DNA from 3 places in the Exiguobacterium sp. BRG2 genome. Region 2 is predicted to be linked to each of the others. Evidence: riboswitches for the same ligand, from Rfam matches in the RefSeq annotation. Region 2 holds a riboswitch; each other region holds the start of a gene.
What was found. Region 2 has a riboswitch for lysine ahead of Q9R23_RS14575 (aspartate kinase). Riboswitches for the same ligand answer to the same signal wherever they lie in the genome.
Positions count from the first base shown of each region.

Region 1: another riboswitch for lysine. It lies ahead of Q9R23_RS10090 (Na+/H+ antiporter NhaC family protein); the one in region 2 lies ahead of Q9R23_RS14575 (aspartate kinase).
Region 3: another riboswitch for lysine. It lies ahead of Q9R23_RS12205 (amino acid permease); the one in region 2 lies ahead of Q9R23_RS14575 (aspartate kinase).

Region 1 is NZ_JAUZUW010000006.1:151,361-155,835, reverse strand. Features, by position in the region: gene htpG (molecular chaperone HtpG) at 1-492, shown strand, start outside; gene Q9R23_RS10090 (Na+/H+ antiporter NhaC family protein) at 558-2,141, opposite strand; lysine riboswitch at 2,253-2,431, opposite strand; gene Q9R23_RS10085 (hypothetical protein) at 2,524-3,261, opposite strand; gene Q9R23_RS10080 (heme oxygenase) at 3,386-3,706, opposite strand; gene Q9R23_RS10075 (methyltransferase) at 3,795-4,454, shown strand; gene Q9R23_RS10070 (ABC transporter ATP-binding protein) at 4,467-4,475, shown strand, end outside.
Region 2 is NZ_JAUZUW010000014.1:9,757-14,231, forward strand. Features, by position in the region: gene Q9R23_RS14570 (aspartate-semialdehyde dehydrogenase) at 1-952, opposite strand, end outside; gene Q9R23_RS14575 (aspartate kinase) at 966-2,165, opposite strand; lysine riboswitch at 2,278-2,455, opposite strand; gene argH (argininosuccinate lyase) at 2,526-3,896, opposite strand; gene Q9R23_RS14585 (argininosuccinate synthase) at 3,893-4,475, opposite strand, start outside.
Region 3 is NZ_JAUZUW010000009.1:94,042-98,516, reverse strand. Features, by position in the region: gene Q9R23_RS12215 (diguanylate cyclase) at 1-815, opposite strand, end outside; gene Q9R23_RS12210 (MarR family winged helix-turn-helix transcriptional regulator) at 952-1,407, opposite strand; lysine riboswitch at 1,573-1,761, shown strand; gene Q9R23_RS12205 (amino acid permease) at 1,893-3,374, shown strand; gene Q9R23_RS12200 (solute:sodium symporter family transporter) at 3,924-4,475, shown strand, end outside.

The sequences.
Region 1 (4,475 bases), on a different contig from region 2:
GATATCTTGTACTTCACGGAAGAGATCGATGAGTTCGCGATCCAGATGCTCGTGACGTACAACGAGAAGACGTTCAAGTCGGTCACGAGTAGCGATTTAGGGATTGAAGCGGAGGAAGCGGAGACGACGGACGCACAAGCAGAGATGTTCCAAGCCATGCAGGAAGTGCTAAGTGGGCAAGTCAAGGAAGTCAAAGCCTCAACACGTCTAAAATCGCATCCTGTCTGCTTTGCGACGGACGGCGCTGTCTCGATCGAGATGGAGAAAATTCTGAAGGCGATGCCGAATAATGAAGGGGTAGAAGCGGTCAAGATTCTTGAATTGAATCCGTCACACGCAGTGTTCGAGTCTCTTGAAACGGCGTATCAAAACGATCGTTCAAAATTCGAGCGCTATACCAAACTAATGTATCAACAAGCATTACTTGTCGAAGGACTTCCACTCGAGGATCCAGTAGCGTTCGCGAATGATGTGTGTTTATTGATGGTGTGAAACGAATAGATATAAAAAAGGCATTGGATGCGCGCATCCAATGCCTTTTTTCGTAAAGAATTACATTAATCCGTCTGTAAATCCGAAGCGGTTTCTCCTTTTTTCGAGAGAACGTTCAAGACGACGACGAAGAGTACGAATGTGACAAGAGCTCCGATGAAACCGAAGACCGAAGACTCCGTGAAACCGATGACTAAATAACCGACTGCCGCAGTGACGGCACCGACTAACGCATACGGTAACTGTGTCGTGACGTGATCGATATGATGGGATCCAGCCCCTGTCGAACTGAGGATCGTCGTATCGGAAATCGGTGAACAATGGTCACCGAAGACAGATCCAGCAAGAACAGCAGCAAGCGTCGGTAACAAGAGTGAAGCATCGACAGCCATGACGAGATCCGCACCGATGGGCAACATGATCCCGAATGTGCCCCAACTTGTTCCTGTCGAGAATGCCATCAAGCCGGCAATCAAGAATAATAAGAACGGCAAGTACGAAGCAGAAATCGAGTTGCTGATGAAGCTTGCGAGATAATCGCCTGTTTTCATATCACCGATAACAGCAATGATCGTCCAAGCAAATAACAGAATCACGACTGCTGGCCACATCGAACGCATACCAGCAACGATGCTTGCACGGTAATCGCGGCCCGGAATTTTCCGTCCGATCAGCATCAGGAAAGCAACGATTAAACTGATGACGACACCTGCGACGAGTGAACGTGTGACGTCTGTTGCCTCAAATGCTCCAATTAAAGTAAACGGGCGATTGTCGGCTGCAAGTGCCTGAGCACCTGTTCCGAGCAACGCACTGATCGTAGCAATGACGAGAACGACGATTGGAACGACGAGATCCCGTACTTTTCCGTTCGTCTGTTCGTTGACCTCTTTTGCCATCCCCATCGGTGTTCCTTTTGACGCATCAAAAAGTTCACCTTTCGCGGCACGGTGTTCATGTTGTTTCATCGGTCCGACAGAGACGCCAGAGTAAGCGATGTAAAGTGTTAAAAGTAACGCAAAAATCGCATAGAAGTTCATTGGAACGATCATCATGAAGGCGCTAAACGCTGAGTAATCCGTAATCGAGTGCGTCGTTAAGATACCGGCGATGATGGAGATGATGAATGCACCCCAACTCGAAAGCGGACTGATGACACAAACAGGTGCAGCCGTTGAGTCAATCAGATAGGCAAGCTTTGCTCGTGAGACACCGCGGCGATCCGTTAACGGACGACTGACGTTGCCGACAGCGAGACTGTTGAAGTAATCATCGATGAAAATCAAGATACCGAGTCCGAAGGCGACTAAGCGTGCACCACGCGCTGTCTTGACGTGAGTAGAAGCCCATTCACCGAAGGCACGAGCGCCACCTGATGTCTGAATGAGCGTGGAAAGGACGCCGAGCAATAACAAGAAGACAAGCAATAAGACGTTCCACTCGTTCAAGGCACCGTCTGCCCAAAAGAGACTGAAGATGTTCTTGCCGAGATAGGTTACCGTATCGATCGGGTTAAAACGGTGGAGTAACAGGGCACCGACGAGAATGCCGACACCTAACGAAAGAACGACCTTTCGGGTAAAGATGGCTAATAAGATAGCTAGTAAAGCAGGTACAAGGGCAATAATGGAATCTGAATAGTTGACCATGAAAAATATCCTCCTCTTTAATAAATAGCTTAAAGATGAGACCCCGCGGCACAAAAAAAGCAAGGGCACCGGCAACAAAGCCGACACCCTCGCTGGATGCGTCTTTCTTAGCCGAATTGGAGCGCTCCATACAATTGTTATGTATGGCAATCGATCGGGTGTTTCCCGAATCGACCAACGACGATATGCTCGACACATACTGTCATTTCGGCGATGTCACCTTTCCTGTAGTCGTCTTCGTTGTCATCCTCGGACCAAGTACTGATTGAAATCGCGCCTCTACCTCATCGATAGAATAGTCATATTCTGTTCTTATGGACACTTTATCATGTATTTCAGAAGCGATTCAACCATATATTCTGATAATTTAAGATAAAGTTGTTTATTCAGCAAAATGTTGAATGAGCTGTTTCATCAAATAGGCTTGGTTTTCCTCGAATTGTTTTTTTCGATGACCGTTCGCGCCAGATGGGTGGGGGAATCCGGAAAGAAGCTGATGCTGTTCGATTCGTCCATCATGAATCAATCCACGGACTTGCGTCTCGACGACCCGACCGAGTGGAATTAATAACGCTGTTTTTTGTAACTGATTGATCTCAGCGACGAAGTGTTCTTCCGCGTAGTGCCTCAATAAAGGGCTACGATTGATCTTCGGTTGATGACCCGAGTAATTTTTTTCGCGATAAAAGACGGGTTGCTTTAACAGTGACGTCGGATGTAACAATTCCTGGTGTTGATGAAATAAGCTAGCCGTCGTCTCGATTCCGAGCAATGCTGGAAGTTCAAGTGTATCGAGCATCTGGACGAGATTACGTCGCATCGTTCCGGCAAAGCTTGCTGTATATTTGACGAGGCGTTCCGTCTCTTCTAATGAAACACCATGGTGAAGGGCATCTGTCGCTTCTTCGAAAGCGATTCGCATCTGTTCAAAACCTGGTGTGATCCCGATGATGACGACTTTTGCTTCAGTATTGACGTATTCGCCAATCGGAGAGTAATAGACGGTCAGCTCGTTCTCCTGTTGCAATAAAAAATCGTCCGTCCATAATTCATCACGTCGTAACGTACGATCGTCAGGTAAGCTACGAATGGCTTGTTCAAATATAGTTAATGAATTCATGAAGGACCCTCTCTCTCTGTAATGGCACTATGATAACAAATAATACCATTTGTGACAATTCGACCCTTTCACTATTTGTATATAGGTATATAAAAAAGGACTCGATACGAGTCCTTTTCGTGCATCATGCGCGTTCTTTGACCGAAGCGACTTCATATGTCAGAATCTCGCTGCCGAGCATTGGCGATTCTCCTGCCTCACTACTCGCAGGTCGACTATGTGACGCTTTGAAATCGTCACTTTCCCGCCACGCTTGAAAACTCTTCATATCTTCCCAGTACATGTTGACGTTCATTTCATCGTGTTCTTCGATGTTTTGCGTCAATAAGACCTCAACACGGATGAATCCGTCCATCGTATCAAGTCCACTTGGACGCGTAAAACGAGGAGCGAGAGCTGCAGCCATCCCCTTTTTGACTTTAATCCGGTTCGTAACGACGATCATCATAAAATCCCCTTTCAAAAAACGAGTAACGTACTTCTTCAGTATAGTACGATGAGGGAAAGAATGCCGGAAAGAAGGAACAAAAGAGATGAATGAACAGGAATATGATCAACGATTACGAATTGAGACCATTGAGATGCAACACCTTTATGGTGTGTTTAGTCACTACAATCGCTATGAACCGACGCCTTATGCGGCACTCGGCGAATTATGCGAAACCTATCCGTTTCAAAAAGAGGATACTGTCATCGATTTCGGGTGTGGGAAAGGGCGTTTAAACTTTTACTTACATGACCGATTCGACTGTTCCGTCATCGGAATCGAGATGAATGGACAATTTTACGAGGACGCACTTCGGAATATGGCGAAATACCAAAGTCGAAGGAAGCGGCGTTCCGGAAGTTTGCGATTCGAACAGACGTATGCCGAGCAGTATACCATTCCGGATGAGGCGAATAAGTTTTATTTCTTTAATCCATTCTCTTCACAAATTTTCATGAAAGTGATCGATCACATTTTAAGTTCGGTCGAACGTTCCCCGCGTTCGGTTGATCTCATCTTGTATTACCCGACCGATGAATACCGGGAGTACCTGGAGCGCCATACCGTATTCGAGCAAATCGATGAGATTCGATTACGAGACCTCTATGAAAAAAATCATGACGAGCGGTTCGTCATCTATCGCTTTGATCCGAACAAACTGCTTCAAAACGGGTATGAATACAGTGAGGAAAGAAATAAAAAATAGGGAGGTCGGATGATGATCCGT
Region 2 (4,475 bases):
GTACGGCGTTCGACGCGGCACCTTTTCGAATGTTGTCGGCTACACACCAGAGATGGAACGTGTTCGCGAGACTATCATCTTGTCGAATCCGACCGACGTAGACGTCGTCCGTCCCGCTTGCGTCAAGTGGCATCGGATAACGCGTATTCGCGACATCATCGATGAGGACGACGCCCGGTGCGCCTTCCAGTGCTTCACGGATCGCTGCAACCGTCGTCGGTTGTGTAAACGTGACGTTGATTGCAACCGAGTGAGAGTTCGTGACTGGAACCCGGACACATGTCGCACTGACAGGCAATGTTGGAAGATTGAAGATTTTCCGTGTTTCATCAATCATCTTCTGCTCTTCTTTCGTATAACCGTTCTCAAGGAACACATCGATATGCGGCAAGATGTTATCGTGAATCGGATGCGGATAATTGACGGGCTCTTCTCCGCGTGCCCCGCGTGCCAGATCCTCGATTCCTTTTTGACCGGAACCGGATACGGCCTGATACGTCGTATAGTTGATCCGTTCGAATCCCAGTGACTGGAGCGGTGCTAAAGCGACGACGGATTGAATCGTCGAACAGTTCGGATTCGCAATTAAGCGGTCTGTCGCTTGAATCGCTTGCGGATTGACTTCTGGCACGACGAGTGGAATCGTCTCCTGCATCCGGAAGGCACTTGAATTATCAACGACGAGTGTTCCGTTTTCAGCTAGTAATGGGGCATATTGCTCACTGATCGTTCCGCCTGCTGCGAACAACGCGACATCGATCCCGTCTTCCGTGATGTTTGGCGTCAGCGCTTGAATCGTAATATCTTCTCCCTTGAACTGCACCGTGTTCCCTGCTGAACGAGCAGAAGCGTAAGCGGACAGGCGGCTGACCGGGAAGTCCAGTTCTGCGAGTACTTGTAACATTTTTTGACCGACGGCGCCGGTTGCTCCGATGACGGCTACATGATACATGCTGTTTTCCTCCTTATAACTCGAACGCGTTTGCAATCGCTGCAACCGTCCGTTCAATGTCTGCTTGTGCAATCGTGTACGAGATGCTGATTTCTGATGTCGTGACTTGATAGAACGGGATATTCTCCGCTCGGAAGATCGCGAACAACTTTGAGGCAACACCTGTTGCATCCCGCATCCCGATTCCGACGACAGATAACTTCGCGTGCTGATCGTGGCGGTCGACCTTGACTGTCGTGAAGCGATCCATGATGTCTTTCAATGCTTCATCGAGGAACTCTTCCTCGTCGAGTGGACAGGAGAACGATAGGAAGATGTCACTGTCAAACGTCGTTTGACTGATCATGTCGATGTTGACGTGGCGGTTCGATAAGAGTTCGAAGATATCGGCTACTGCTGCGTTCGTTTGCGGTACGTGTTTGATTGATACCGTCAAGACGTTCTTCGTCACACTGACACTCGTGACCGCTTTTTGTTCCATTGTTTCCGTCGCTTCCATGATCCATGTTCCCCTTTTCGATTCAAGTGTTTTCCCGACGAAGATGTGTACGCCGTATTTTTTTCCTAGTTCGACACTCCGCATTTCCATGACCTTCGACCCGAGGGCGCTCATCTCCATCATCTCATCATATGAGATGTGCGGAATCGGTTGAGCAGTGGCATGGATTCGTGGATCAGCCGTATAGACACCGTCGACATCCGTGTAGATTTCACACCGTTTATCAAGGACTGCCGCAAGGGCAACAGCCGTTGTATCCGATCCACCCCGTCCGAGCGTCGTCACATCACCGAGTTCGTTGACACCTTGGAATCCGGCGACGATGACAACATCGTACGTTTCGAGTTTTTGTCGTAATAGATCTCCATCAATCTGTTTGATCTTACTTTTCGTATGCAATCCCATCGTGCTGATTCCCGCTTGTGCGCCTGTTTGCGATAACGCTTTGACGCCGAGTGAGTTGAGGGCGATGCTGAGTAATGAAATCGTCTGTTCTTCTCCGATGGCAAGCAGACGATCGAGTTCTCGCCGCTCAGGGCGATCCGTGATGGCTTGCGCCTGAGCGATCAAAGAATCTGTCATCTTGCCCATCGCCGAAACGACAACGACGAGTTTTTCACCTTCGGCTGCGCGACTCTTCAAATAATTCGCAATAGACTGAATCTGTTCGACAGTCGCAACCGAGCTTCCACCAAATTTAAGTACAGTTGTCACAATCCTATCTCCTTTGTCCCGATACAGAAAAAAACGACGGGCCGGTAGGAGCGTTCCTACGGCCCGTCGTTATCACGATCGGACAAACGAAGACAAAGTCATTCGTTCTTTTACGTAAGATAGCGCTCCGAAACATCGGTTTCGGCAGTACAACGGATCTTAACCGTTGTACCAGCAAATGAGAAGAAGCATCTTCTCGTTCACTTCGGCGGACTTCCCCTTTCACATCATTCAGCATGCTTGCCTTCAAGAATGATGCTACTCATGTCATCCGCGCCTCTATCTGTCGGTTGTTAGTTACAGTTATAGCAGACATCTTTTGTTAAATCCAGTTATTTGACTAATTTTTTTCAAAATCCGTCAAGTCGCAAGATGCTGCTTCGCGAGTTCGAGTTGCTTCGACACGGCAGCAAACCCTGTACCGCCGTAGCTTGTCCGGCGTGCCACTGCTTGAACCGGATCGAGGAGCGGATAAACGTCTTCTGTGATGTCTGGATGGAACCTTTGATACGTTTCGAGACTCAAGTCCTTCAGGAAACAACCGTTTTGCACACAGTAGAGGACGGCTTTCCCGACGATTTCGTGTGCTTCGCGGAATGGTATGCCTTTCGTCACAAGGTAGTCGGCGAGTTCCGTTGCATTCGAGAAGTCTTGCATTGTCGCCTTCTTGAGCGCTTCGGTCTTAAACGTCGCGGATTCAATCATTCCGGTGAAGATTTGAACGGACTTGAGAACGGTATCTGCTGTATCGAAGACTCCTTCCTTATCCTCTTGCATGTCTTTATTGTAAGCGAGTGGTAATGCCTTCATCGTCGTCAAGAAGCCCATCAGGTTGCCGTAGACGCGCCCCGTTTTTCCACGAATCAACTCAGCGAAATCAGGATTTTTCTTTTGTGGCATCATGCTCGAGCCTGTCGAGAAGGCATCGGATAACTCGATGAAGCTGAATTCTTGCGACGCCCAGATGATGATTTCCTCACAAAAACGCGAGAGATGCATCATGACGGTCGAGGCGATCCCGAGGTATTCGATGACGAAGTCGCGATCGGAGACAGCATCGAGACTGTTCGGATAAACCGACTCAAAACCGAGCAACTCGGCAGAACGGAAACGGTCGATCGGGAACGTGGTCCCCGCGAGCGCCCCCGCTCCGAGTGGTGATTTTCGGATCCGTTTTTGATTATCCGTCAATCGTTCGACATCGCGTTCGAACATCCAGAAATAAGCGAGCAAGTGATGCGCAAGCGAGATTGGTTGTGCCCGTTGCAAATGCGTATACCCCGGCATAACCGTCTCGATATGTTGCTCAGCTTGTTCCGTGATGACCGATTGGAGCTCGCGCAATGCCGTCGTCAACGCTTCGACATGCTGCTCCAGCCATAGATGTAAATCGGTTGCGACTTGATCGTTTCGGCTCCGTGCCGTATGCAGTTTCCCTGCAACTGGACCGATCTGTTCCGTCAACAAACGCTCAAGATTCATATGAATGTCTTCGTCCGCTAATGTGTAGGAATGGTCCTTTAACGTCGCTTCGAGTTGCTTTAATCCTTGCTGGATTTGTGTCCACTCATCTTGAGCGAGAATCCCTTGTTCAAATAACATCTGTGCATGTGCGAGACTGCCTTTCAAATCAACGCTTGCTAATTTTTGATCGAACGTGATTGATGCTCCGAAGGCTTCCGCTTGAGCGGAAGCACTTTCCGTAAAACGTCCACCCCAGAGTTTGGTCATTTCGTTACACCCGCCTGACGATGTACACTCGCATGCGTTGAAACGGCAAGACCGTGTAATTTGATAAAACCTTTTGCTGCTTCATGATCGAATGCATCTTCTTTCGTGTACGTCGCAAGTTTCTCATCATAAAGCGAGACAGCCGACTGACGACCTGTGACAGTTGCATTTCCTTTGAACAGTTTAACGCGAACTTCTCCTGTGACGTCCTGTTGTGTCGCCGTCAAGAAAGCTTTCAAGCCTTTTGTCAATGGCGCATGGAAGAGACCGTTGTAGATCGTTTCTGCATATTGTTTGCTGAGTAATGGTTTGAAATGCGCGACGTCCTTCGTCAATGTAATCGTCTCGAGTGCAGCGTGAGCTTTGAGTAAAACAGTTGCGCCTGGGCACTCATAGACTTCCCGCGATTTGATACCGACGAGACGGTTCTCGACGTGGTCGATCCGTCCGACCCCATGTGCTCCAGCGATGATATTCAGTTCCGTAATCAGTTTCGCTAATGGATACGTCGTCCCATTAATGGAAACTGGAACACCTGCTTCAAAGCCGATAATGACTTCTTCTGCCTGATCCGGAGCG
Region 3 (4,475 bases), on a different contig from region 2:
CCGTACCGTCCGACGAGGTCATCCGGTCGTGTTAAGGAAGCGAGTGTCATGCCGAGTTGACGTAGGACATCATCTCCGGCGTCATGACCATATGTATCATTGACGTGCTTGAAGAAGTCGATATCAATCAAGACAAGTGAATACCCTTGATCCGTTGAACCGACAAGTGACAGTGAATCATCGAGACGGCGCCGATTGGCAAGTCCGGTCAAAGCATCCGTCATCGCTAGTTTTTGTTGATACTGAATGTTTTCGAAGTGACGGCGTAATTCCGTCAGCAGTCGAAAAGCAACAAAGCCAGCTAATAGATTAAAGAAGATATAAGCGATTGAAATTTTAAAGAATGTCGACCAACTGTTTGTCAGGATATAGATGGCAGGTAACGAATAGAGAACACCAATTGACACCAATAATTGAAAATGGCGTGTCGAGACATGAACGAATCGACGTACGATTCCGATCGTCGTAATGATTAAGACGATAATCAGTGTGGACAGATAAAAACCCTCCATTTGATCGACGGGTGTCAAAAAGTAACGTGTCCCGATGATCATTATACCGGCGACGATGGCGCTCGGGAAACCACCGAATAGCATAGCGATCGCGACTGGGATGATTCGTAAATCCACACGGGCGACATCGATCTGAATGCCATTGAATATCAACAAAACTGCAATCAGACCACAGACACTTCCCAATATGAGGCGTGTACTCCAGCTGGAATTCAGCGAAATACGTGGTCGATTCCGAAATGGTAAGAATAAGAGAGTGATCGTCGTGAACAGTAGACAAAAGTTAATGATGAATTGATTCATGATGGACAACAAATCCTCCCAACTCCCCAGCTAACAGATTTCCATATATATACTCCAGTATACTCATCTAGGTAACGGTTAGACAGAGGTAAATGTTTAGATAAAACATAAAAAACGGTAGAAAATCTACCGTTTTTTATGAAGACGAAGTGAGCGTATCCTCATCCATCGTCAGTAAAATCTTATCGAAGACGCGAATCATCGTTTCCAGTTCTTCTTCTGTTAAAGTTCCGAAGCGATCTTGTAAATAGTTTCTTCGGACGACCTCGAGTTCCCGAAAAGCACGCTCTCCGTCATCCGTCAAAGCAAGGACAATCGAGCGACGATCTTCCGTCGAACGCGTCCGTGTGACATATCCTTGTTTATAGAGCTTATCCGTTAAAGCAGTGACTTGACTCGTCGCCAGCTCAAATTGTTCCGCAAGAAGTGTCGGACGCTGGGGACCGTTTTCTGAAAGACTCCGTAAGATGAAAAATTCGCTTCGGGTTGCTGTTCCTTCAAATAGTCGATTAAGTTCACGTCGCAGGGTACGAAGAATGACACGCATTTGTTCCTCGAGTCGGTAAGTCAGCAAATCACGTTCCTGTGGCATGCAAGCAGCATCCTTTCTCTCAGTGGACTTCTATCATTTAGTGTACTAAACATATCGGATTTTTACCATCTACTACCCCAGATTCAAAAAAGGCAATTGACAATTTCGTGGCGGTTTGTGTAATATGGCGTAGTAATAACTAATTTAATTCAGTTCTCACTCAACCAGTGGGATGGAGGTTGCAGTTCTTAAGAGTACGGTTATGGATGTCGTCAAGCGACAAATGAAGTGACCTGAAAGGAAGAATTGCCGAAATCAATCATCGCTTTGAAGATGATCGATTGGGATTAGGTCGAATAGGTCTAATACTGTCACAAGTCGGGTATCACTCACTTGTGGAGAGCTATCTTTCACGACGGTAGAATGAGGCGCATTCATTTTATTATGTTGCGTTCTCATCTTCCATCTGGAAGATGAGGGCGCTTTTTGTTTTTTCATTCAAAAAGTGTCCTCTCAAAAAATCTAAACAGAGAGAAGCGAACGAAATGAACAAACTAGATGTGAAACAAACAACAGATTCGACAGCCGAAGGATTAAAACGTGGATTACAAGCCCGTCACATGTCGATGATCGCCATCGGTGGGGCAATCGGAACAGGACTTTTCATCGCGTCCGGTGCTTCCGTTGCAGCAGCAGGACCAGGTGGTGCACTCCTATCGTATGCAATCGTTGGTCTGATGGTCTACTTCCTAATGACAAGTCTTGGCGAAATGGCGGCGTATATGCCTGTCGCCGGATCCTTCTCGACATACGGGACAAAATTCGTCGATCCCTCATTCGGCTTTGCCCTCGGCTGGAACTACTGGTACAACTGGGCGGTCACGATCGCAGTTGAGCTCGTTGCAGCACAAATCGTTATGACGTATTGGTTCCCGGACGTTCCTGGATTTTACTTCAGTGCCTTATTCCTTTTACTCATGATCGGCTTGAACTACTTCTCCGTTAAAGGTTTTGGGGAAGCGGAGTATTGGTTCGCCATGATTAAAGTCGTCACTGTCATCGTCTTCTTAGTCGTCGGTGTTGCGATGATTTTCGGTGTCTTTACATCGGAGCCACCAGTTGGCTTTAAAAACTTTGCTCTCGGGGATGCGCCGTTCGTCGGTGGTATTCCTGCCGTCATCGGAATCATCCTCGTTGCTGGATTCAGTTTCCAAGGAACGGAGCTAGTCGGGATTGCCGCAGGTGAATCGGAAAATCCGAAAAAAAACATTCCAAAAGCAGTCAAACAAGTCTTCTGGCGCATTTTACTCTTCTACATCCTTGCGATTTTCGTCATCGGGATGCTCATTCCGTATACGAGCCCGAACTTGGTTTCCAATGACATCACGGACATTGCCGTTAGTCCGTTTACGCTCGTCTTTGAAAAAGCAGGTCTTGCGTTCTCGGCAGCACTCATGAACGCCGTCATCTTGACATCTGTTCTATCTGCCGGTAACTCAGGTATGTATGCTTCCACACGGATGCTGTATACACTTGCTCGTCAAGGAGATGCACCAAAGTTCTTTGCAAAAGTGTCGAAAAATGGGGTACCGCGTAACGCCTTGCTTGCAACAGGAGCAATCGGTGCACTCTGTTTCTTAACATCGATGTTTGGTGGACAAGTCTATCTGTGGTTACTCAATGCTTCAGGTATGACAGGATTCATCGCGTGGCTCGGAATTGCGATCAGTCACTATCGTTTCCGTAAAGGATTCCTTGCACAAGGTCATTCGTTGAAAGATTTACCTTACGTTGCACCAGCGTTCCCGTTCGGTCCGCTGTTTGCATTCGGTCTTTGTTTCCTTGTCATCGTTGGTCAAAACTATGCAGCATTCCTTGCTGATCAAATTGATTGGGTCGGGATTGCCGCGACATATGTCGGAATTCCGTTGTTCCTTGCCTTCTGGTTAGGACACAAATTTAAAAACCGGACGTCGATTGTTCGTTACGAAGAGATGGACTTCCCAGAACATCCACGTCAATCATAATGTGTGAACCACCTTCTATAAATGAAGGTAATTGAGATTGAAGACAAAGTGCAATTTTTCTCTGATGAGTCTGATGAGGAAGATTGCGCTTTTTTGTTCGTTTCGAATCGTTTTCCTGGGACAAGCATCGCGCCGCTTCGCTTCGCTGCAGGGTCGCTCTTGCTTGTTTTTCCCTAGGAAGCGATGTCGAGTGAACAAAACGCTTCTCTGATTCTCTTTCCGGGTATAAAGAAGAATGACACGTTACACGCCACTCCTACAGGAAAAAGCGCAATTTTGCGCTGTCAGAGACAAACAAGACCCGTTTTCCTGCTCGAATAGAGCGGGAAAACTGGCTTGTGTCTCGCCTGAGGAAAGGGCGTGAAGACGAGTCATTTTTGAGTCAGCCCATTTTTCTGCAATCGGAACCACCTTCTATAAATGAAGGTGGTTTTTTATTCCTTTAAATAAAAACGTTTTCTAAAATATAGTTTTGAAAAAGTATAAAAAAGGAATCAATGAATACATATTCATAAAAGGAAAATATAAATAAAGAATAGGGGGAGACGCATGACTACATCTGAATTATTTTTCACATTAGGTTCTGCAGCGTTTTTCATGTTGCTCGTTGCCTACATATCCTACCGATTGACGCGTGGGAAAACACAAGGCGTCGATGAATACTTCTTAGCAGGGCGAGGATTAAGCGGTGTGTTCATTGCCGGTTCGCTACTGCTGACGAATTTGTCGGCAGAACAGTTGATTGGATTAAACGGACAATCCTTCATGGGAAATATGTCGAGTATGGCGTGGGAAGTCACGGCGGGATTTGCTGCGATCATCATGGCTATCTATCTGCTTCCGAAGTTTCTCGGGCTTGGCATCTCGACATTACCAGAATACTTAAGTCACCGGTATGATGAGACGGTGCGCCGGATGACAGTCTTACTCTTTTTGCTTGGATATATGTGCGTCACGATTCCTTCGATGCTTTATTCAGGTGGGATTGCTGTCTTGCAGCTGTTCGATGTTCCGGAATTATTTGGTCTCAGTTATACGCAATCCCTTTGGTTAGTTGTATGGGTCGTCGGGATCATTGGAGCAATTTATGCGATTTTTGGA